One region of the Streptomyces sp. BJ20 genome, then DNA from elsewhere that is predicted to be linked to it. Evidence: predicted binding sites of a transcription regulator. Region 1 holds the regulator's gene; each other region holds the start of a gene.

Evidence for each region. Region 1 encodes HrcA, which represses chaperone genes, less so after heat shock. Its sites were predicted from a motif close to TTNGCACTCNGNNNNNCNGAGTGCNAA; they were not measured.
Region 2: groES (co-chaperone GroES) is a predicted target of HrcA. The motif match lies at 2,515-2,541, and genes of this name have one in related genera.
Region 3: groL (chaperonin GroEL) is a predicted target of HrcA. The motif match lies at 2,549-2,575, and genes of this name have one in related genera.

What each region holds. Positions count from the first base shown of each region.
Region 1 covers NZ_CP094918.1:6,089,719-6,097,380, reverse strand. The annotation lists gene hemW (radical SAM family heme chaperone HemW) at 1-954, shown strand, start outside; gene MTR79_RS27545 (DUF3097 domain-containing protein) at 1,138-1,944, opposite strand; gene MTR79_RS27540 (MBL fold metallo-hydrolase) at 1,979-2,707, opposite strand; gene hrcA (heat-inducible transcriptional repressor HrcA) at 2,870-3,886, shown strand; gene dnaJ (molecular chaperone DnaJ) at 3,887-5,026, shown strand; gene MTR79_RS27525 (nitronate monooxygenase) at 5,268-6,383, shown strand; gene MTR79_RS27520 (16S rRNA (uracil(1498)-N(3))-methyltransferase) at 6,380-7,120, shown strand; gene MTR79_RS27515 (hypothetical protein) at 7,233-7,662, shown strand, end outside.
Region 2 covers NZ_CP094918.1:720,248-727,909, reverse strand. The annotation lists gene MTR79_RS03545 (hypothetical protein) at 1-107, shown strand, start outside; gene groL (chaperonin GroEL) at 269-1,897, opposite strand; gene groES (co-chaperone GroES) at 2,060-2,368, opposite strand; gene MTR79_RS03530 (polysaccharide deacetylase family protein) at 3,210-3,953, opposite strand; gene MTR79_RS03525 (polysaccharide deacetylase family protein) at 3,950-4,837, opposite strand; gene MTR79_RS03520 (methyltransferase domain-containing protein) at 4,961-6,136, shown strand; gene MTR79_RS03515 (sigma-70 family RNA polymerase sigma factor) at 6,763-7,662, opposite strand, start outside.
Region 3 covers NZ_CP094918.1:6,994,293-7,001,954, forward strand. The annotation lists gene MTR79_RS31425 (NADH:flavin oxidoreductase) at 1-542, opposite strand, end outside; gene groL (chaperonin GroEL) at 762-2,384, opposite strand; gene MTR79_RS31435 (cold-shock protein) at 2,739-2,942, opposite strand; gene MTR79_RS31440 (MoaD/ThiS family protein) at 3,373-3,648, opposite strand; gene thrC (threonine synthase) at 3,738-5,027, opposite strand; SAM riboswitch class I at 5,045-5,192, opposite strand; gene MTR79_RS31450 (glucosyl-3-phosphoglycerate synthase) at 5,331-6,299, shown strand; gene MTR79_RS31455 (trehalose-6-phosphate synthase) at 6,408-7,662, shown strand, end outside.

The DNA of each region.
Region 1 (7,662 bases):
GTGTTCGTCGGCGGAGGCACGCCCACCCTGCTCGCGGCGGGCGACCTGGTGCGGATGCTGGGCGCGATCCGCGAGGAGTTCGGACTGGCGCCGGACGCCGAGGTCACGACGGAGGCCAACCCCGAGTCGGTCGACCCCGCCTACCTCGCCGAGCTGCGGGCCGGCGGCTTCAACCGGATCTCCTTCGGCATGCAGAGCGCCCGGCAGCACGTGCTGAAGGTCCTCGACCGCACGCACACCCCCGGCCGGCCCGAGGCATGCGTCGCCGAGGCGCGGGCGGCCGGGTTCGACCACGTCAACCTCGACCTGATCTACGGCACGCCCGGTGAGTCCGACGACGACTGGCGCGCCTCGCTGGACGCGGCGACCTGGGCGGGCCCCGACCATGTGAGCGCCTACGCGCTGATCGTCGAGGAGGGCACGCAGCTGGCCCGGCGGATCCGGCGGGGTGAGGTGCCGATGACGGACGACGACGTCCACGCCGATCGGTACCTCATCGCCGAGGAGATGCTGTCGAGGGCGGGCTTCTCCTGGTACGAGGTGTCGAACTGGGCGACCTCGGAGGCGGGGCGTTGTCTGCACAACGAGCTGTACTGGCGGGGCGCCGACTGGTGGGGGGCCGGGCCCGGGGCGCACTCGCACGTGGGCGGGGTGCGGTGGTGGAACGTGAAGCATCCGGGGGCGTATGCGTCGGCGCTGGCGGAGGGGCGGTCGCCCGGGGCGGGACGGGAGGTGCTGTCCTCGGAGGACCGGCGGGTCGAGCGGATCCTGCTGGAGCTTCGGCTCCGGGACGGGGTGCCGCTGGATCTCCTCCGGGCGGAGGGGCGGGCGGCTGCCGACCGTGCGCTGTCGGACGGCTTGCTCCGTCCCGAGCCCTTCGCCGAGGGCCGAGCGGCCCTCACCCTGCGGGGACGCTTGTTGGCTGACGCCGTGGTCCGTGACCTGGTCGACTGACCACAGGTTTTTCGCCCCCGCCGCCCTTTCCCGTCCCGACCCTGGGGGCTGCGCCCCCAGGCCCCCCCTTGTCGGCCCTGGCGGGCCTCGTCCTCAAACGCCGGAAGGGCTGAAATCAGCCCTTCCGGCGTTTGGGGAGCGGGGTCCGGGGCGGGAAGGGCGGCGGGGGCGAGGAAACCGGTGTCACGACGGGGCCGTCACGAAGTCGATCAGTTCTTCCACCCGCCCCAGCAGCTGAGGCTCAAGATCCTTGTAGGAGCGGACGGAGTCCAGGATCCGTCGCCACGCCTCACCGGTGTGGGCGACCCGCCACCCCAGCGCCTCGCACACCCCCGTCTTCCAGTCCACCCCCCGCGGCACCCGGGGCCACGCCTCGATCCCCACCGACGCCGGCTTCACGGCCTCCCAGATGTCGATGTACGGATGTCCGACCACCAGCGCGTGCTCGCTCGTCACGCCCTGCGCGATCCGCCACTCCTTCGTGCCGGGCACCAGATGGTCCACCAGCACCCCCAGCCGCGCGTCGGCCCCGGGCGCGAAGGACTCGACGATCGACGGGAGGTCGTCCACGCCCTCCAGGTACTCCACGACCACCCCCTCGATCCGCAGGTCGTCGCCCCACACCTTCTCGACCAGCTCGGCGTCGTGCCGGCCCTCGACGTAGATGCGCCCCGCGCGGGCGACGCGCGCCCGCGCGCCGGGGACGGCGACCGAGCCGGACGCCGTGCGGGTGGGGCGGGCCGGGCCGGAGGAGGGGCGGACCAGCGTGACCACGCGGCCCTCCAGCAGGAACCCGCGCGGCTCCAGCGGGAACACCCGGTGCTTGCCGAAGCGGTCCTCCAGGGTCACCGTGCCGGCCTCGCAGCGGATCACGGCGCCGCAGAACCCGGTGCCGGGCTCCTCCACCACGAGGCCCGGCTCGGCCGGCACCTCGGGGACGGACTGCGGCTTCTTCCACGGAGGGGTCAGATCGGCGGAGTACTGGCGCATTCTGCCGACGATACGAGGAACACCCGAACGGCGATCACTCCGACACGCCGAACCGCGCCGCCAGCGCGTCCCGTTGGGCCCGCACGAACGCCGCGTCGACCACCGCGCCGTGACCGGGGACGTACACCGCGTCCTCGCCGCCCAGCCGCAGCAGCCGGTCCAGCGCGGCCGGCCAGCGGGACGGCTCGGCGTCCGGGCCCGCCTGCGGCTCGTCCGACTCCTCGACCAGGTCGCCGCAGAACACCACCCCCGGGTCGCCGGGCACCAGCACCGCCAGGTCGTACGCGGTGTGACCGGGACCCACGTCCGCCAGCAGCGCCTGGCGGCCGCCGCCCAGGTCCAGCGTCCACTCGCCGGACACCGCGTGCCGGGGCGGGACCAGCGCCGCCACCGCCTCGTCGGCCGCCGCCGGGTCGAGACCCCAGCGCACCGCGTCCGCCCGCAGCTCCTCCCGCCCCCGCCCGGCGAGCGCCACGTCCAGGCCGACCGCGCCGTACACCTCCGCGTCCGCGAACGCCGGCGCCCCGAGCACGTGGTCGAAGTGGGGATGGGTGAGCGCGAGATGCGTCACACGGCGGCCGGTCAGCTCCCGCGCCTCGGTCCGCAACCGCGCGCCCTCGGCGAGGGACGAGCCCGCGTCGACGGCCAGAACGCCTTCCGCGCCCAGCACGAGCCCCGCGGTGCAGTCCCACCCCGGAAGCCGGCGCCGCCCGACCCCCGGCGCCAGTTGCTCCCATCCCGACTCTTCCCAAGTCACGGTCATGACCGGGACGCTAGCGGGGACGACGTCACCCGGCACAGCCGCGCGGACCGGCCTTGCCGACGTCGTACCCCCCGGCCGTACACTGGGCCGGGGAAGTCTGGCACTCGCGTGCGAAGAGTGCCAGGGTCGTTACCGGGCGGAAGCCAGCTGGAGGTGTGCGCGATGCTCAGTGAACGCAGGCTCCAGGTGTTGCGCGCGATCGTCCAGGACTACGTCGGCACCGAGGAGCCCGTCGGTTCGAAGGCCCTCACCGAGCGGCACAGCCTCGGCGTCTCCCCGGCCACCGTGCGCAACGACATGGCGGCCCTGGAGGAGGAGGGCTTCATCGCCCAGCCGCACACCAGTGCCGGGCGCATCCCCACCGACAAGGGCTACCGGCTGTTCGTCGACAAGCTGGCCGGCGTCAAGCCGATGAGTCCGCCCGAGCGGCGGGCCATCCAGAACTTCCTCGAGGGCGCCGTCGACCTCGACGACGTCGTGGCCCGCACGGTGCGGCTGCTCGCGCAGCTCACCCGGCAGGTCGCCGTGGTGCAGTACCCCTCGCTGACCCGTTCGACGGTGCGGCACGTGGAGCTGCTGGCCCTCGCCCCGGCGCGGCTGATGCTGGTGCTGATCACCGACACCGGCCGGGTCGAGCAGCGCATGGTCGACTGCCCCGCGCCGTTCGGCGAGGCGTCCCTGGCGGACCTGCGGGCGCGGCTCAACAGCCGGGTCGCGGGCCGCCGGTTCAGCGATGTGCCGAGTCTGGTGGAGGACCTCCCGGAGGCCTTCGAGGCCGACGACCGCGGTACGGTCTCCACGGTGCTCTCCACTCTCCTGGAGACGCTCGTCGAGGAGAACGAGGAGCGGCTGATGATCGGCGGTACCGCCAACCTCACCCGCTTCGGCCACGACTTCCCCCTCACGATCCGGCCCGTCCTGGAGGCGCTGGAGGAGCAAGTCGTGCTCCTCAAGCTGCTCGGCGAGGCGCAGGATCCGGGTGTGACCGTACGGATCGGTCACGAGAACGCCCACGAAGGACTCAACTCCACGTCCGTCGTGTCGGTCGGCTACGGTTCGGGCGGCGAGGCTGTCGCCAAGCTCGGCGTGGTCGGACCGACCCGCATGGACTACCCCGGAACGATGGGAGCGGTACGCGCAGTGGCACGGTACGTCGGACAGATCCTGGCGGAGTCATAGGTGGCCACGGACTACTACGCCGTACTCGGCGTACGCCGCGACGCGTCGCAGGAAGAGATCAAGAAGGCCTTCCGGCGGCTCGCCCGCGAGCTGCATCCGGACGTCAATCCGGATCCGAAGACCCAGGAGCGGTTCAAGGAGATCAACGCCGCCTACGAGGTGCTGTCGGACCCGCAGAAGAAGCAGGTCTACGACCTCGGCGGCGATCCGCTCTCGCAGGCCGGCGGCGCCGGCGGCGCGGGCGGCTTCGGCGCCGGGGGCTTCGGCAACTTCTCCGACATCATGGACGCGTTCTTCGGCACGGCGTCGCAGCGCGGACCGCGCTCGCGGACCCGCCGCGGCCAGGACGCGATGATCCGGATCGAGGTGGAGCTGGACGAGGCCGCCTTCGGCACGACCAAGGACATCCAGGTCGACACGGCCGTCGTCTGCACCACGTGCAGCGGCGAGGGCGCCGCGCCGGGCACCACCGCGCAGACCTGCGACATGTGCCGCGGCCGCGGTGAGGTCTCGCAGGTCACCCGGTCCTTCCTGGGCCAGGTCATGACCTCGCGCCCCTGCCCGCAGTGCCAGGGCTTCGGCACGGTCGTGCCCACGCCCTGCCCGGAGTGCGCGGGCGACGGCCGGGTCCGCTCCCGCCGCACGCTCACGGTCAAGATCCCGGCCGGTGTCGACAACGGCACCCGCATCCAGCTGGCGGGCGAGGGCGAGGTCGGCCCGGGCGGCGGCCCCGCCGGTGACCTGTACGTGGAGATCCACGAGCTGCCGCACTCGCAGTTCCAGCGGCGCGGCGACGACCTGCACTGCACGGTCACGCTGCCGATGACCGCGGCGTCGCTCGGCACCAAGGTGCCGCTGGAGACACTGGACGGCCTGGAGGAGGTCGACATCCGGCCCGGCACCCAGTCCGGCCAGTCGATCCCGCTGCACGGCCGGGGCGTCACCCACCTGCGCGGCGGCGGCCGGGGCGACCTCATCGTGCACGTCGAGGTGCAGACCCCGACCAAGCTGGACCCGGAGCAGGAGCGCCTGCTCCGCGAGCTGGCCAAGCTGCGCGGCGAGGAACGGCCCACGGGGCAGTTCCAGCCCGGGCAGCAGGGGTTGTTCTCGCGGTTGAAGGACGCGTTCAACGGGCGCTGAGCGGTGTACGCCGGGGGCGCGGTCGGGTCTTGCTGCCGGGGGTCCGGGGGTCGTCCCCCGGGTGGGCACGGTCGGCCCGGGCGGCAGGGGTTGTTCTCGCGGTTGAAGGACGCGTTCAACGGGCGCCGATCCGTTCCCCGCGTGGGGGCCGCCGACCTCGTCGGCGGCCCGGCGAAAAGTGGCTTATGCCAAGGGGAAGGGCCAATTCGGAGTTGGTCGGGGGACGTGACAACATGCGGTCATGTCCTCCGTACTGACCGATCTCTTCCCGCACCCGATCGTGCAGGCGCCCATGGCGGGCGGCGTATCGGTGCCGCAGCTCGCCGCCGCTGTGTCCGACGCGGGCGGGCTCGGTTTCCTGGCCGCCGGGTACAAGACCGCGGACGGGATGTACCAGGAGATCAAGCAACTGCGGGGACTCACCTCCCGCCCCTTCGGCGTCAACCTCTTCCTGCCCCAGCCCGAGACCCCCGGCGCGAGCACCGGCTCCGCCGGAGCGGCTGACACCGCGCCCTCCAACGCCGCCGTCGACGTCTACGCCCACCAGCTGGCCGGCGAGGCCTCCTGGTACGAGACCGAGCTGGGCGACCCCGAGAGCGGCCGCGACGACGGCTACGACGCCAAGCTCGCCGTGCTGCTCGACAACCCCGTGCCGGTCGTGTCGTTCCACTTCGGCGTGCCGGCCCGCGAGGTGATCGACTCGCTGCACCGCGTCGGCACCCTCACCTTCGTCACCGCGACGACCGCCGAGGAGGCGCGCGCCGTGGAACGGGCCGGCGCGGACGTGGTGATCGCCCAGGGCGTCGAGGCCGGCGGCCACCAGGGCACCCACCGGGACGTCCCCGAGACGGACGGCAGCGGCATCGGACTGCTGTCCCTCGTCGCCCAGGTCCGTGAGTCCGTGGGCATCCCGGTCGTCGCCGCCGGCGGCATCATGCGCGGCGGCCAGATCGCCGCCGTGTGCGCGGCCGGCGCGAGCGCGGCGCAGCTGGGCACCGCCTTCGTCGCCGCCCACGAGTCCGGCGCGCACGCCCTGCACAAGCAGGCCCTCACGAACCCCCTCTTCGCCCGCACCGAGCTGACCCGCGCGTTCACCGGCCGCCCGGCGCGCGCCCTGGTCAACCGCTTCCTGCGCGAGCACGGGCCGTACGCGCCCGCCGCCTACCCGGAGGTCCACCACCTCACAGCGCCCCTGCGCAAGGCCGCCGCCAAGGCCGGGGACGCGCAGGGACTGGCCCTCTGGGCCGGGCAGGGCCACCGGATGGCCCGCGAACTGCCCGCCGGACAGCTGGTGGGGGTCCTGGTCGCCGAACTGGCCGCCGCCCGGACAGCGTTGTCGGCCGGAGGCGCCCGATGACCGCTCCCGTCTTCGTCGTCGACGACTTCGACACGCACGGCACCGGCCGCTACGTCCTCGACGGCCCCGAGGGCCGGCACGCCGTCGCCGTGAAGCGGCTGCGGGCGGGCGAGGAGGTCGTCCTCACCGACGGCGCGGGCCGTTGGGCCTCCGGCGAGGTGGACGGAACCGAGGGCAAGGAGCGGCTGATCGTCCGGCTCGGCGAGGTCGTCGAGGAGCGGGTGGAGACGCCCCGGCTGACCGTCGTGCAGGCGCTGCCCAAGGGCGACCGGGGCGAGCTCGCCGTGGAGACCATGACCGAGGTCGGCGTCGACGCGATCGTGCCGTGGTCCGCCTCGCGCTGCATCACGCAGTGGAAGGGCGACCGGGGCGCCAAGGCCCTCGCGAAGTGGCGGGCCACGGCACGGGAGGCGGGCAAGCAGTCGCGCCGGGTGCGGTTCCCGGAGGTCGCGGACGCGGCGACGAGCAAGGGGGTTGCCTCACTTCTCGCCGAAGCGGGGTTCGCGGCGGTGCTGCATGAATCCGGAACGGCGCCGTTGGCGTCGGCCCCGTTGCCGGACACGGGAGACATCGTGCTGGTCGTCGGACCGGAAGGCGGGGTGTCGCCCGAGGAGCTGGCGCTGTTCGAGAGCGTGGGGGCGCGGGCGTACCGCCTGGGGCGGAGCGTGCTGCGGACGTCCACGGCGGGTACGGCCGCCGCGGCGCTGCTGCTCGGCCGTACCGGCCGCTGGTCCTGAGGCCCCGGGGCCCCGCCCCGGGCCCCGCTCCTCGAACGCCGGAGGGGCTGGAAATCGCACGTGGCCCAATGCGCCCTACCGCCGCGCGAGCGGCAGTGGCACGCTGCCGTCCATGGGGGCGACGACAAGGTTCCCGCGGGGAACACGAGGGCGGCGGCTCGCGCTTGCCGCCGGTTTCGCCGTGGCCGCGGTCACGGGCGTGACCGCCTGCGAAGGCGGCGGCATCAGCTCCGCCGCCGTGGCGCTCACCACCGACGGGACCGTGACCAAGGAGCTCAACCGCCAGAAGGACAAGGTCCGCTGGCTCACCTGCACCGCCTCCCTCGGGGACCGGGACAGGTCCGCGTCGCCGGCCTCGGAGGAGACCGCCGCCTCGGTCGACTGCGAGGGCGAGACCGAGGGCGGCAAGGAGATCACCGTCACCGGACGGGTCACCCACGCCGTCAACAACGCCTGTGTCCGCGGGGACATCACCGCGAAGGTGGACGGCCGGCAGGTGTTCCGCGTCGAGGGCCTCGGCGACTGCGACTCCAAGAGCCCGC
Region 2 (7,662 bases), 5.4 Mb from region 1:
CGTCCGTCAAGGCCGCCGAGCGGGTTCCGGCGCACGTCCGCGAGCTGCTGCGGATCGACGTGTACGAGGTCACGGACGACAACACGGTGTGCCCGCTGCTCGCATGACGGGCGCCGTACCGACGGCCGGCACAGCGAAGGCCCGCACGCGGACGCGGCGAGGGCCCGGCTCCCCGTCGGGTGGACGGGAAGCCGGGCCCTCACACGGTGTCCGGCGGCCTCGCGGCCGTCAGAGTGGCCCCCTGGCCGTCAGGGCGAACTGAGCGTCGTCAGTGGGCGTGGCCGTGGCCGTGACCACCGGCGGCGGCCGGCTCTTCCTCTTCCTTCTTCTCGACGACCAGGGTCTCGGTCGTCAGCAGGAGGGAGGCGATGGAGGCGGCGTTCTCCAGAGCGGAGCGGGTGACCTTGACCGGGTCGATGACGCCGGCCTTGATCAGGTCGCCGTACTCGCCGGAGGCGGCGTTGTAACCGCTGCCCTTCTCCAGCTCGGCGACCTTGGAGACGATGACGTAGCCCTCGAGGCCGGCGTTCTCGGCGATCCAGCGCAGCGGCTCGACGGCGGCCTTGCGGACCACGGAGACACCGGTGGCCTCGTCGCCGGTCTTGCCGAGGTTGCCCTCGAGGACCTTGACGGCGTGGACCAGCGCGGAGCCACCACCGGAGACGATGCCCTCCTCGACCGCGGCGCGGGTCGCGGAGATGGCGTCCTCCAGACGGTGCTTCTTCTCCTTCAGCTCCACCTCGGTGGCGGCGCCGACCTTGATCACGCACACGCCGCCGGCCAGCTTCGCGAGGCGCTCCTGGAGCTTCTCGCGGTCCCAGTCGGAGTCCGTGGCCTCGATCTCGGCCTTGATCTGGCCGACGCGGCCCTGCACGTCCTCCTTCTTGCCGGCGCCGTCGACGATGGTGGTGTCGTCCTTGGTGACGGTCACGCGGCGGGCGGAGCCGAGCACGTCCAGGCCGACCTGGTCGAGCTTGAGGCCGACCTCCTCGGAGACGACCGTGGCGCCGGTGAGGACGGCCATGTCCTGCAGCATCGCCTTGCGGCGGTCGCCGAAGCCGGGCGCCTTGACGGCGACGGCGTTGAAGGTGCCGCGGATCTTGTTGACCACCAGGGTCGACAGGGCCTCGCCCTCGACGTCCTCGGCGATGATCAGCAGCGGCTTGGAGGCGTTGGCCTGGATCATCTTCTCCAGCAGCGGCAGGAGGTCCGCGATGGCGGAGATCTTGCCCTGCGTGATCAGGATCTGCGGCTCGTCGAGGACGGCCTCCATACGCTCCTGGTCCGTCACGAAGTACGGCGACAGGTAGCCCTTGTCGAAGGCCATGCCCTCGGTGAAGTCCAGCTCCAGACCGAAGGTGTTGGACTCCTCGACGGTGATGACACCGTCCTTGCCGACCTTGTCCATCGCCTCGGCGATGAGCTCGCCGACCTGCTGGTCCTGGGCGGACAGCGCGGCGACGGCGGCGATGTCGGACTTCTCGTCGATCGGGCGGGCGGTCGCGAGGAGGTCCTCGGACACGGCGGCGACGGCGGCGTCGATGCCCTTCTTCAGGGCGGCCGGGGAGGCGCCGGCGGCGACGTTCTTCAGGCCCTCGCGGACCAGCGCCTGGGCCAGCACGGTGGCGGTGGTGGTGCCGTCACCCGCGATGTCGTTGGTCTTGGTCGCCACCTCCTTCACCAGCTGCGCGCCGAGGTTCTCGTAGGGGTCCTCGATCTCCACCTCGCGGGCGATCGTGACACCGTCGTTGGTGATGGTGGGGGCGCCGAACTTCTTGTCGATGACGACGTTGCGGCCCTTGGGGCCGATCGTCACCTTGACCGTGTCGGCAAGCTTGTTGACGCCGCGCTCGAGGGCGCGACGGGCGTCCTCGTCGAACTTCAGGATCTTCGCCATGGCAGCGGGAGCCCTCTCGGAAATCTAGGTGAAATCACTGCGCCCCTGGGCCGCCCGGCTCCTTGTCGGATGCTGGGGCCAGGGGCGCAGTGTTCGAGCAGAAGTACTTGCTACGAGGTCGGGTTCTCCGGGGCGGGCCCCGGGGTCCCCTCTACTTCTCGACTACTTCTCGACGATCGCGAGGACGTCGCGGGCCGAGAGGACGAGGTACTCCTCGCCGTTGTACTTGACCTCGGTGCCGCCGTACTTGCTGTACAGAACGACGTCGCCGACCTTCACGTCGAGCTCGACGCGCTTGCCGTCCTCGAAGCGGCCCGGACCGATGGCCAGGACGACGCCCTCCTGGGGCTTCTCCTTCGCCGTGTCCGGAATGACCAGGCCCGAAGCCGTGGTCTGCTCGGCGTCGAGCGGCTGGACCACGATGCGGTCCTCGAGCGGCTTGATGGCAACCTTGGAGCTGGCGGTCGTCACGATCCGACCTCCCCCTTCGGAGATCTCACGGGGTTAACTGTCTGAGGTGGCGACCAGGTCGATCCGTCGTCGCGGGTGCCGGACCTGCCCGTCGCGTTGTTGGCACTCTCCAGGGGGGAGTGCCAGACCCGAGACTATGACCGCGATTAGCACTCGGTCAAGCGGAGTGCCAATTGCCGTGCGGCGCGTCGGGGGGTGGGGGTGTTTTTCGGCGCGCGGTTGTGTGGTGCCGGTGTTGGTGTGGCCGTCTCCCGGTGCTGCGCCCCCGGACCCCCTGTCGACCCTTCGGGCCTCGTCCTCAAGCGCCGGACGGGCTGGAAGTGACCCCAGGCAGGCTGGAAACGGCCCGGACAGGCCGGGAACGGCCTCGGACGGGCAGTGAGCGGCGCCGGACGGGCAGTGAGCGGCGCCGGACGGGCCTGGAACGGCCCCGGGCAGGCTGGGAACGCCCCGGACTGGCTGGGAACTGCGCCGGACGGGCCGGGAACTGCCCCGGGCAGGCAGGGAGCGGCCCCGGACGGGCCGGAAACGGGCCCCGGGCAGGCAGGGAACGGCCCCGGACGGGCTGAGAGTGGAGCCGGACCGGCTGATAACGGCCCCGGACAGGCCAGGAGAGACGCCGGACGGGCGGGAACGGCCCCGGACAGGCCAGGAGAGACGCCGGACGGGCGGGAACGGCCCCGGACCGGCCGGTAGCGGCCCCGGACCGGCCGGTAGCGGCCCCGGACCGGCCGGTAGCGGCCCCGGACTGGCCGGTAGCGGCCCCGGACTGGCCGGTAGCGGGAGGGCGAGGAGGGCCAGGGCGGGGAGTGGCCTCGCCCCGGCTGGGAGGGACCGGGCTCTACTGCCGGCCTACGTGGTCTTCCAGCCTGCCCACCCTCAGACCCCGCTCGTCCAGTTCCGCCAGGAGCCTCGTCGTGCGTTCCGCCAAGGACAGGGGCGGGGCCTCGCCCGACGGTACGGAGACGATGTCGCCGGGGCGCAGGTGGCGGGGGCCGTGGGTGTAGGTGAGGTGGCCGTCGGGTTCCAGGGTCACGCGCCACAGGACCACCGCGGCGATGCCGCACTCCGCGGCGGCGCGCAGGGTGGCGGTGTCGTGCCGGCCGTAGGGCGGCCGGAAGAGACGGGGGCGGATCCCGAAGCGGGCGGCGAGTTTGCGCTGCTGGCCGCAGATCTGGGCGCGCTGGGCGGCGAGGGGCAGGCCGGGCAGGGCCGGGTGGTCGAGGGTGTGGTTCTGGAGGTTGGCGCCGACCGCGCGGAGGCGGGCGAAGTGGCCGTAGCCGGGGCCGATCACGCTGTCGGTGAGGAACATGCTGACCGGCAGCCTGCGCTCGCGCACGAGGTCGATGAAGCGGGGGTCGCGTTCGGCGCCGTCGTCGTAGGTGAGGAAGACGACCGGGTCGTCGGTGGGGACGTGGTCGACGACCGGCGGGAGCGGCGCCGGGGCGACGGCGGTGGCCGGGCCGCCGGCGCGGGAGGAGAGGTTTCCCGCGCCGGACGGGGCGGCACATCCGAAGGTCGCGGCGAGCAGCAGGGCGAGGGCCGCCGGGAGGAGCCCCGGGATCGTCCCGCGCCGCCGCCTCACAGGTAGTCCTCCAGCCTGGCCACGGCGTATCCCTCGGCCGTGACCTTGTCGAGGAAGCGGCGGATCATGTCGCGCATGGTGCCGTCCCAGTCCTCGCGGCCCCGGAAGTGGGACAGCACGATGTCGCCCGGGTGGATCTTCCGGTCCCACTCGCGGTACTCCCAGCGGTCGGCGAAGACCTCCTCGTTCCACAGCGGGACGTGGGTGATGCCGCAGCTCTTCGCGGCGCGCAGGGTCGCCTTGTCGTAGTTCCCGTAGGGCGGGCGGAAGAGGGCCGGGCGGGTCCCGTAGCGCTTCTCGATGACGTCCTGCATGCCGCAGATCTCGCGCTTCTGCCGGGCGTGCGAGAGGGCCGGCAGGTACGGGTGGCGGAGTGTGTGGTTGTGCAGGGCCACGCCCCGTTTCTGCATGTCCTTGAAGTAGCCGTAGTCCTCCTCGACGAGGTAGTCGCTGAGGAAGGCGCTGTACGGCACCTTCAGCTCGGTCATCATCCGCAGGAACTCGGGGTCCTTCTCGGCGCCGTCGTCGATGGTGAGGAAGACGACCTTCTCCTCCACCGGGACGGTGGTGAAGACCGGCGGGAGGTCCAGCCGTTCGTGGCCGTCGACCTCGAAGCCGTCGCGGGTGGTGATGCGCGGCTTCTTCGCCGGGGGCGGCGGGGCCGCCAGGGGGACCTTCTTCAGGCCCCAGCGTTTCGCCGCGGCGGCGCGGGCGGCCTGCGCGGCGCGCAGCTTCTCGGCGTAGGAGTCGAGGGCGCGGGCCGGGGGCGCCTGGAGGGGCTGGCCGCCGGCCGGTTCGACCGTGTCGCTGTCCTTGCCGCAGCCCGAGGCGAGAGCGGCGAGCGCGAGGGCGGCGAGACCGGTCCGCGCCCCCAGCCGTCGCATCCGCTTCTTATCGTTTTGTCCTACTACTCGCATGGAGCCGGATCCTCGCAGCCGCCCGGCCCGTGTCCCGCCCGACACCGCGGCCGGGAGCGCACGGTCCACCGACTGGCCCACAATGACCCGGTGAACGACCTCGCCCCGCTCCTCACCCCCGAAGGCCGCGCCCTCCTCGACGAGGTACGCGACACCGACCCGGCGCACGAACTCGCCGTCGCGACCCGGCTGCGCCGGGACCACCCCGCCGAGCTGGTCTCGGCGGCCCTCGGCCAGGCGCGGCTGCGGCAGCGGGCGGTGGCGAAGTTCGGGGCGGAGGACGCGGCGCGGATGTTCTTCACGCCGAACGGGGTGGAGCAGTCGACCCGGCGCGGTGTCGCCGCGTACCGGGCGGAACGGCTGCGGGCGGCGGGCGTACGGTCGGTCGCCGACCTGTGCTGCGGGATCGGCGGCGACGCGATCGCGCTGGCCCGCGCCGGCATCCGTGTCCTGGCCGTCGACCGGGACCCGCAGACGGCCGCGGCCGCCCGCGCCAACGCCGAGGCGCTCGGTCTCGCCGGCCTGATCGAGGTGAGCGAGGCGGATGTGACGGAGGTCGACACGTCCGGCTACGACGCCGTGTTCGTGGACCCGGCCCGGCGCTCGTCGAAGCGCGGCCGGATCTTCGACCCGGAGGCGTACTCGCCTCCCCTGTCGTGGGCGGTGCGGGCGGCGCTTAAGGCGCCTCGGGCCGCCGCGCTGAAGATCGCGCCCGGCATCCCGCACGAGGCGGTCCCGGCCGAGGCCGAGGCGGAGTGGATCTCCGACGGCGGGGACGTGAAGGAGGCGGTCCTGTGGTTCGGCACCGCCCCGGGCACGGTCCGCGCGACCCTGCTCCCGGGCCCGCGCACCCTGGTCTCCCGCGGCCTCCCCGACCCCGAGGTCCGCCCCGTCGGCCGCTACCTGTACGAGCCCGACGGCGCCGTCATCCGCTCCCATCTGGTCGCCGAGGTCGCCGAGCCCCTCGACGGCGGCCTGATCGACCCGACCATCGCCTACGTGACGTCCGACGCGCTGCGCGAGACGCCGTTCGCCACGGCGTACGAGATCACCGACGTGCTCCCCTTCAACGTCAAGAAGCTGAAGGCCCTGCTGCGGGAGCGGGAGGTGGGCGTCCTGACGGTCAAGAAGCGAGGCTCGGCGGTCGAACCGGAGGAACTCCGCCGCAAGGCCCTCCCGAAACCGCACGGCACGGCATCGGTCACGGTCTTCCTCACCCGGGTCGCGGGGGCCCCGACGATGCTGCTGGGGCACCCGGTGCGCTGAACGCGCGCGGTGCGCGCCCTGAGACGAGAACCCCGAGCACTCGGCCTGCCCACGTCTCCGGCGACCCGGGACCCGCGCACCGGCCGACGCTCACGCCATGCCGCAGACCGGGCATGGCGCCCCGCCACCGTCCGGCGGCCGGGCCTTGACTCCACACGACGTCACGAGCGCCGTGCCGCCGCCCTCGCCACGACAGCGCGGACAGTCGTCCCCCAGTGCCTCAGCCGCACGACGCGGCGCGGCGCGGCACGCGACGGGCATGGCCGCCTGACCGCGCTCCGGCCCCTGAGCGCCCCGACGAGGCAAATCCCACGCGCCCGACCGTCACCACCCGGTCCCGCGGCACCGCGCCCACCCGCCGGACAGCGCGAGCGCCACCAGGCGCTGCCCAGCGCCTCCGCGCGCCGACCAGCCACCGGAACACCCCGCACCGGCACGAATCCCGCGCAACCGGCCGTCACCACCCGGTCCCGCGAACCGCGCCCACCCGCCGGACAGCGCGAGCGCCCGTGCGCGCCGACTTGGGCCCCGCGCACGCCGTGCCCTTCGCCCCGCGGTCCCCCGGCGGCACCGCACCCACCCGACGGCACGAGCGCCGTGCCGCCGCCCCCTCACGGAGTCGGGCGTCAGCCCTCCATCCCCTCCGCCCTCCTCCGCAGCATCTCCCGTTCCCGGGTGTTGCCCGCCAGGTCCGCCGCCCGGGTGAACTCCTCCCGGGCCTCCTTCGTCCGGCCGAGGCGGGACAGGAGGTCGCCCCGGACGGAGGGAAGCAGGTGGTAGTCGCGCAGGGCCGGTTCCGTGGACAGCGCGTCCACCAGTGGCAGTGCCGCCTCCGGGCCCCTCGCCATGGAGACGGCGACCGCGCGGTTGAGTTCGACCACCGGGGACGGTGTGCGGGCGGCGAGCAGGCCGTAGAGGGCGGCGATGCGGTGCCAGTCCGTCTCCTCGTAGCGGTACGCGTGTGCGTGGCAGGCGGCGATGGCCGCCTGGAGGACGTACGGGCCCGGAGGCCCGGAGGCGACCGCGTCGGCGCGGGCGAGAGCGGTGGCGCCGCGGGCGATGAGCATGCGGTTCCAGCGGGAGCGGTTCTGGTCCGCGAGCAGCACCGGCTCGCCGTCGGGGCCGGTGCGGGCGGCGGTCCGGGACGCCTGGAACTCCAGCAGGGCCGTCAGCCCGTGCGCCTCGGGCTCCTTCGGCATCAGCCCGGACAGCACCCGGGCCAGCCGCAGCGCGTCCTCGCACAGCGCAGGCCGCAGCCAGTCGTCGCCGGCGGTGGCCGCGTACCCCTCGTTGAAGATCAGGTAGATGACGTCGAGGACCGAGCCGAGGCGGGCGTCGCGGTCGGGTCCGTACGGCACCTCGAAGGCGACGTTCTTCCTGGCCAGGGCGCGCTTGGCGCGGACGATCCGCTGGGCCACGGTCGTCTCGGGCACGAGGAACGCGCGGGCGATCTCGGCCGTGGTCAGGCCGCCGAGCAGCCGCAGGGTGAGGGCGGTGCGTGCCTCGGCGGACAGCACCGGGTGGCA
Region 3 (7,662 bases), 900 kb from region 1:
GCGCCGTGCAGCTCCACGCCGTCGAAACCGATGCGCTCGGCGTCGGCCGCCGCCTTCGCGAACGCCGCCACGACGTCGTCGATGTCGGCCCGGGTCATCTCCTTGCCGCCCTCGGTGCCGTCCAGGCGCAGCCCCGACGGGCCGACCGCCGGCGCCTCCGGGAAGGGCGGCTTCCCCTGCTCGCGCACCATGCCGACGTGCCACAGCTGCGGCATGATGCGACCTCCGGCCGCGTGCACCGCCTCCGCGACCTTCGCCCAGCCGGCCAGCTGCTCCTCCCCGTGGAACCGGGGGACGCGGTCGCTGATGCCGGCGGACGGGTGGTCGACGTACGTGCCCTCGGTGACGATCAGCCCGACCCCGGCGGCGGCCCGGCGGGCGTAGTAGGACGCGACGTCCTCCCCCGGCACGCCGCCCGGCGAGAACTGACGGGTCATGGGCGCCATGACGATGCGGTTGGGCACGGTCAGCCCGTTGAGGGCGACCGGCCGGGCCAGGGTCTCGGCGGCTCGTCCGGTGGTCGCGGAGGCGGCGACGGTCATCAGGAGAACTCCTCGCGGATACTCGACGGTATGTGTACGTGCATATAACGCACTCCTCGTCGAACCCGCATGCGGAGGTGAGCATTCCCGCCCTCCCCCGTCCACGTCCGTGACGCCGGTCACCCTGTGCGGCGCCCGGACACGCCGAAGGGCGGCACCCCCTGAGCGGGGAGTGCCGCCCTCCGGATCTCGGACGGGTCCGAACCTGACGGGTCAGGCTCAGAAGTCCATGTCACCGCCCGGCATGCCGCCGCCGGCCGGGGCCGCGGCCTTCTCCGGCTTGTCGGCGATGACGGCCTCGGTGGTGAGGAACAGCGCGGCGATCGACGCGGCGTTCTGCAGCGCGGAGCGCGTCACCTTGGCCGGGTCGATGATGCCCTCGGCGATCATGTCGACGTACTCGCCGGTCGCGGCGTTCAGGCCGTGGCCGACCGTGAGGTTGCGGACCTTCTCCACGACGACGCCGCCCTCGAGACCACCGTTGACGGCGATCTGCTTCAGCGGGGCCTCCAGGGCGAGCTTCACGGCGTTGGCGCCGGTCGCCTCGTCACCCTCGAGCTCCAGCTTCTCGAACACCTGGGAGGCCTGGAGCAGGGCCACGCCACCACCGGCGACGATGCCCTCCTCGACGGCCGCCTTGGCGTTGCGCACGGCGTCCTCGATGCGGTGCTTGCGCTCCTTGAGCTCCACCTCGGTGGCGGCGCCGGCCTTGATGACCGCGACACCGCCGGCGAGCTTCGCCAGGCGCTCCTGCAGCTTCTCGCGGTCGTAGTCCGAGTCGCTGTTCTCGATCTCGGCGCGGATCTGGTTCACGCGGCCCTGGACCTGGTCGGCCGAGCCGGCACCGTCGACGATGGTGGTCTCGTCCTTGGTGATGACGACCTTGCGGGCCTTGCCCAGCAGGTCGATCGTCGCGTTCTCCAGCTTGAGGCCGACCTCCTCGGAGATGACCTCGCCGCCCGTGAGGATGGCGATGTCGCCGAGCATGGCCTTGCGGCGGTCACCGAAGCCCGGGGCCTTGACGGCGACGGACTTGAAGGTGCCGCGGATCTTGTTGACGACCAGGGTCGACAGGGCCTCGCCCTCGACGTCCTCGGCGATGATCAGCAGCGGCTTGCCCGACTGCATGACCTTCTCCAGGAGCGGGAGCAGGTCCTTGACGTTGGAGATCTTGGAGTTCGCGATCAGGATGTACGGGTCGTCGAGGACGGCCTCCATACGCTCCATGTCGGTGGCGAAGTACGCCGAGATGTAGCCCTTGTCGAAGCGCATACCCTCGGTGAGCTCCAGCTCCAGACCGAAGGTCTGGGACTCCTCGACGGTGATGACGCCTTCCTTGCCGACCTTGTCCATGGCCTCGGCGATGAGCTCGCCGATCTGGGTGTCGGCGGCGGAGATGGAGGCGGTGGAGGCGATCTGCTCCTTGGTCTCCACGTCCTTCGCCTGCTCCAGCAGGGCGGCGGAGACGGCCTCGACGGCCTTCTCGATGCCGCGCTTCAGGGCCATCGGGTTGGCGCCGGCGGCGACGTTGCGCAGGCCCTCCTTGACCAGGGCCTGGGCGAGAACGGTCGCCGTGGTCGTACCGTCACCGGCGACGTCGTCCGTCTTCTTGGCGACTTCCTTGACCAGCTCGGCGCCGATCTTCTCGTACGGGTCCTCGAGCTCGATCTCCTTGGCGATGGAGACACCATCGTTGGTGATCGTGGGGGCGCCCCACTTCTTCTCGAGGACGACGTTGCGGCCCTTGGGGCCGAGCGTCACCTTCACGGCGTCCGCGAGCTGGTTCATGCCGCGCTCGAGGCCGCGCCGCGCCTCCTCGTCGAACGCGATGATCTTGGCCATGTGAAGTGGTCCCTCCAGGACTGGGGGTGATTCCTTCGGACCGCGCCCGCGCCCGCGACGGACGGCTCGCCGGCCGTGTGGTTCCTTGCCCCACGTGACCTGGCGGGCCTCACCGACCCGGTCCTTCGTTGTCACTCTCACCTTCAGAGTGCTAACGCCAATGATTAGCACTCGACCCCCGAGAGTGCAAGACGCTTCGCTGGCGCGTAGGCGCGCGCACCGGATGCACCAAGGGTTCGCGCCCCGATCAGCCCCGGGCGAACACGGCGCGTCCGGGCATGACGAAGGGCCCGCACCCCGGAGGGTGCGGGCCCTGTCGCCGGCAGAAGATGTCGCGTGCTGCTGGTAGCGCGTTCAGGCGGTGACGCGAACCATGTCGGCCTGCGGGCCCTTCTGACCCTGCGAGATCTCGAACTCGACCCGCTGGCCCTCTTCAAGGGTGCGGTAGCCGTCCATCTGGATCGCGCTGTAGTGGACGAAAACATCCGCACCACCGTCGACCGCGATGAAGCCGTACCCCTTCTCCGCGTTGAACCACTTGACGGTGCCCTGAGCCATGCCTAACTCCCCTATTACTGGCCCTTGCACAGATCCACACTTCGCGGACCCGGGTCAGACCTCACCCCCCAACGGTTGGGGGCGTGCGCCGGAACGCGTCGACCGCGGCTGAATGTATCTGTCCAACTGCCGTCTGCAACAGGTCAATCGGACGAGAAATCTGGACGCCACCGGTCCGGAATGTGACATGAATTCGCCAGAATTCAGGGCAAGTCGGGCCGGGCAAAGGAGACAAAAGCCGCGAAAGGAGCCCGCACTTTGGCTACATCCAGTCGGGTCTGCGGCAGGAATTCAGGGTTCCCGATCTATGGATCGGGAGCGCGTTCCCCAACTCTACCGCGCTCAACCTCATGGAATTACCCCCTCCGGATCTCTCACGGAGGGGGCAAAGTCCCAAACGCTCGGTAACGGTCATTACCGAAGGTAATGATCAGCCTCCGGCGACCGCCGGGATGATCGAGACGCCGGCGCCCTCCGGGGTGGCCGTCTCCAGCCCCTGCTCGAAGCGCACGTCGTCGTCGTTGACGTACACGTTCACGAACCGGCGCAGCTTGCCCTGGTCGTCCAGCACCCGCGCGGCGATGCCGGTGTGGTTCTTCTCGAGGTCCTGGATGACCTCCCCGAGGGTGGCCCCCTCGGCGGGCACCTCGGCCTTGCCCCCCGTGTAGGTGCGCAGGATGGTGGGGATGCGGACGGTAACGCTCACTTTGAACCTCCGGTCAGGTAGAACACCCAGGGGCGCGGGGAACTGCGCGAACAACCCCCACCGGCCCGCGGACGATGACGAAACGAGTCTCAGACAAGCCCGGCCTCACGGAACGACTCCAGGCTGGGACGAATCGTCGCCGTCAGTCCCGTCCCCGCCACGGCGTCCAGCGTCTTGAGCCCGTCCCCGGTGTTCAACACCACCGTGGTGAGGGACGGATCCAGCACCCCGTCCTCGATCAGCTTCTTCGTCACGCCGACCGTGACCCCGCCCGCGGTCTCCGCGAAGATCCCCTCGGTCCGCGCCAGCAGCTTGATCGCCTCGACCACCTGCGCGTCCGTGACGTCCTCCACCGCGCCGCCCGTACGACGCGCGATGTCCAGGACGTACGGCCCGTCCGCCGGGTTGCCGATCGCCAGCGACTTGGCGATCGTGTCCGGCTTCTGCGGGCGGACGACGTCGTGCCCGGCCTTGTACGCCGTGGAGACCGGCGAGCACCCCTCGGCCTGCGCACCGAAGATCTTGTACGGCTTGTCCTCGACGAGCCCGAGCTTGATCAGCTCCTGGAGCCCCTTGTCGATCTTCGTGAGCTGCGAGCCGGAGGCGATCGGGACGACGATCTGGTCCGGGAGCCGCCAGCCGAGCTGCTCGCAGACCTCGTACGCGAGGGTCTTGGAGCCCTCGGCGTAGTACGGCCGCAGGTTGACGTTGACGAAGCCCCAGCCCTCGCCGGCCGGGTCGCCGATCAGCTCGGAGCAGAAGCGGTTCACGTCGTCGTAGTTGCCCTCGATGCCGACGAGTTCCCCGCCGTAGACGGCGGCCATGACGATCTTGCCCTGCTCCAGGTCGTGCGGGATGAACACGCAGGAGCGGAAGCCGGCCCGGGCGGCGGCGGCGCCGACCGCGCCGGCCAGGTTGCCGGTGGAGGAGCAGGACAGCGTGGTGAAACCGAAGGCGCGCGCGGCCTCCAGGGCCTGGGCGACGACCCGGTCCTTGAAGGAGTGCGTGGGGTTGCCGGAGTCGTCCTTGACGTAGAGGCCGCCGGTGACGCCCAGCTCGCGGGCGAGGTTGTCCGCCTGGACGAGCTTGGTCCAGCCGGGGTTCAGGTTGGGCTTGGTCGCCACGTCCGCGGGGACGGGCAGCAGCGGCGCGTAGCGCCAGATGTTCGCGGGACCCGCCTCGATGCGCTTGCGGAGCTCTTCGGTGTCGTAGCCCGAGAAGTCGTAGGCGATCTCCAGCGGGCCGAAACACTCCTCGCAGGCGAAGACCGGGCCGAGGGGCACGCGGTGGCCGCACTCGCGGCAGGACAGCGCGGCGGCGGGACCCAGGTCTACGGAGTTCGCGGTGTCGGTGGTGCTTGCAACAGTCTGCACAGCCATGGAGGCGAGGCCCTTTCTCCTCATCTTCCTCACGACGCACTTCGCCGTGAGACGGATTTGGCACCTTCCCTAGCCGGGAGCCTCGCCACGTCCGCGTGACAGGAACCGACTGGAGGGTTGCCGGGGCTTCATCGGGCCGTATCCCTCTGCCCCTCTGGATGAGCGGTGTTCAGTTGTGCGCCCCGACACCCCCCGGGATGCGGGGTCCGTCGGCGCTGTTCAAGACTGTAACCGAAGGCCCTGACGGCGGAGAGAGCCGTCCGAACACCGAGATGGATCACCCCGGTCAGTGAGGAGTCCGCCGTGCTGGAAGAAGTCGAGCGCTGGCTGATCGAGCGCTCCTGGTCGGTGTCCGACCGCCCTCTGCACCGGATCCTGGCGGCGAAACGCGCCTCGGGACAGACCGTGAGCGTGGTGCTGCCCGCGCTGAACGAGGAGGCCACGGTCGGTGACATCGTCTCCGTCATCCGACACGACCTGGTGCTCCAGGCGCCCCTGGTCGACGAGGTCGTGGTGATCGACTCCGGCTCCACCGACCGCACCTCCGAGGTGGCCGCGGCGGCGGGCGCGACCGTCGTCCACCGGGACGCCATTCTGCCCCGTCTGCCGGCCGTACCCGGCAAGGGCGAGGTGCTGTGGCGGTCCCTGCTGGTCACGCGCGGCGACATCGTGTGCTTCGTCGACGCGGACCTGAGGGAGTTCTCCTCGGACTTCGTCACCGGGATCGTCGGCCCGCTGCTCACCGATCCGGACCTCCAGCTCGTCAAGGCCATGTACGACCGGCCGCTGACCGTGGCCGGCGGCAGCGCCACCGGCGCGGGCGCCGGGCAGGGCGGCCGGGTCACGGAGCTGATGGCCCGCCCGCTGCTCAACATGCACTGGCCGCAGCTCGCCGGGTTCGTGCAGCCGCTGGGCGGCGAGTACGCGGCCCGCCGCGGCCTCCTGGAACAGCTTCCGTTCCCCGTCGGGTACGGCGTCGAGCTGGGCATGCTGGTCGACGCCCTGCACCTGGTGGGCCTGGACGCGCTGGCCCAGGTTGACGTGGGAGTGCGCAAGCACCGGCACCAGGACGGGCAGGCGCTCGGCCGGATGGCCGCCGCGATCTACCGCACCGCACAGCTGCGGCTGGCCCGCGCGCATCTGCTGCGGCCGTCGCTGACCCAGTTCGAGCGCGCCGGGGACGCCTTCGAGCCCTGCACGCACTCGGTGGACACGGAGGAGCGGCCGCCGATGAGGGACATCGCGGAGTACATGGCGCGCCGGGTGGCCTGAGCCCGCCGGCCGGCCCGACGCAGCCGCGTGGCGCGACCTCGTCGCCCGCCGGCCGGTGTGACGCACCGGCACGTTTGAGGCCCCGGGGGCCGGGCTAGGTTGAGGCGTATGGCTTCAAGCTTCGGTGCAGCTCAGGTGCTGGTCGCCTCCAACCGGGGGCCGGTGTCGTACGCGGTGGCGGACGACGGTTCGCTGAGGAGCAAACGGGGCGGTGGGGGACTGGTCTCCGGCCTCTCGGCCATCGGCCCCGAGTCGGGCGCGCTGTGGGTGTGCTCGGCGCTGTCCGACGACGACCGCGAGGCCGTGCGGCGCGGGGTCGGAGAGGACGGCGTGCGGATGCTGGACATCCCGGCGGGCGTGCACGCGGACGCGTACAACGGCATCGCGAACTCGGTGCTGTGGTTCGTCCACCACATGCTGTACCAGACGCCGCTGGAGCCGGTGTTCGACGCGGAGTTCCGCAGCAAGTGGGCGTCCTACGAGACGTACAACCGCGCGTTCGCCGAGGCGCTGGCCGAGGAGGCCGCCGAGGGCGCGGCCGTCCTGGTGCAGGACTACCACCTGACCCTGGTCCCCGGCATGCTCCGCGAGCTGCGCCCCGACCTGCGCATCGGGCACTTCTCGCACACGCCGTGGGCGCCGCCCGAGTACTTCGCGATGCTTCCCGACGACATCGCGCGGCAGGTGCTGCGCGGCATGCTCGGCGCCGACCGGCTCGGCTTCCTCACCCACCGCTGGGCGGACGCGTTCACCGCGTGCTGCGAGCGGTTCGCCGGCGGGCTCGGCGACACCCGCGTCGGGGTGCACGGCCTGGGCGCCGACGCGGACTTCCTGCGCGCCCGCTCGCACGAGGCGGACGTCCACGAGCGGATGGCCGCGCTGAAGGAGGAGATCGGCGAGGGGCGCCGGACGATCGTCCGCGTCGACCGCACCGAGCTGTCCAAGAACATCGTGCGCGGCCTGCTGGCGTACCGGCAGCTGCTGGACGACCGGCCCGAGTGGCGCGAGCGCGTGGTGCACGTCGCCTTCGCCTACCCGTCCCGGCAGGACCTCGCCGTCTACCGCGACTACACGGCCGAGGTGCAGCGGCTCGCCGAGGAGATCAACGACCGGTACGGCACGCCCGGCTGGCGCCCGGTCGTCCTGCACGTCAAGGACGACTTCGCCCGCTCCCTGGCCGCGTACCGGCTGGCCGACGTGGCCCTCGTCAACCCGATCCGCGACGGCATGAACCTGGTCGCGAAGGAGGTCCCGGTGGTCTCCGACGCGGGCTGCGCCCTGGTGCTGTCCCGCGAGGCCGGCGCCCACGAGGAGCTGGGCGAGGACGCGATCACCGTGAACCCGTACGACGTCGTGCAGACGG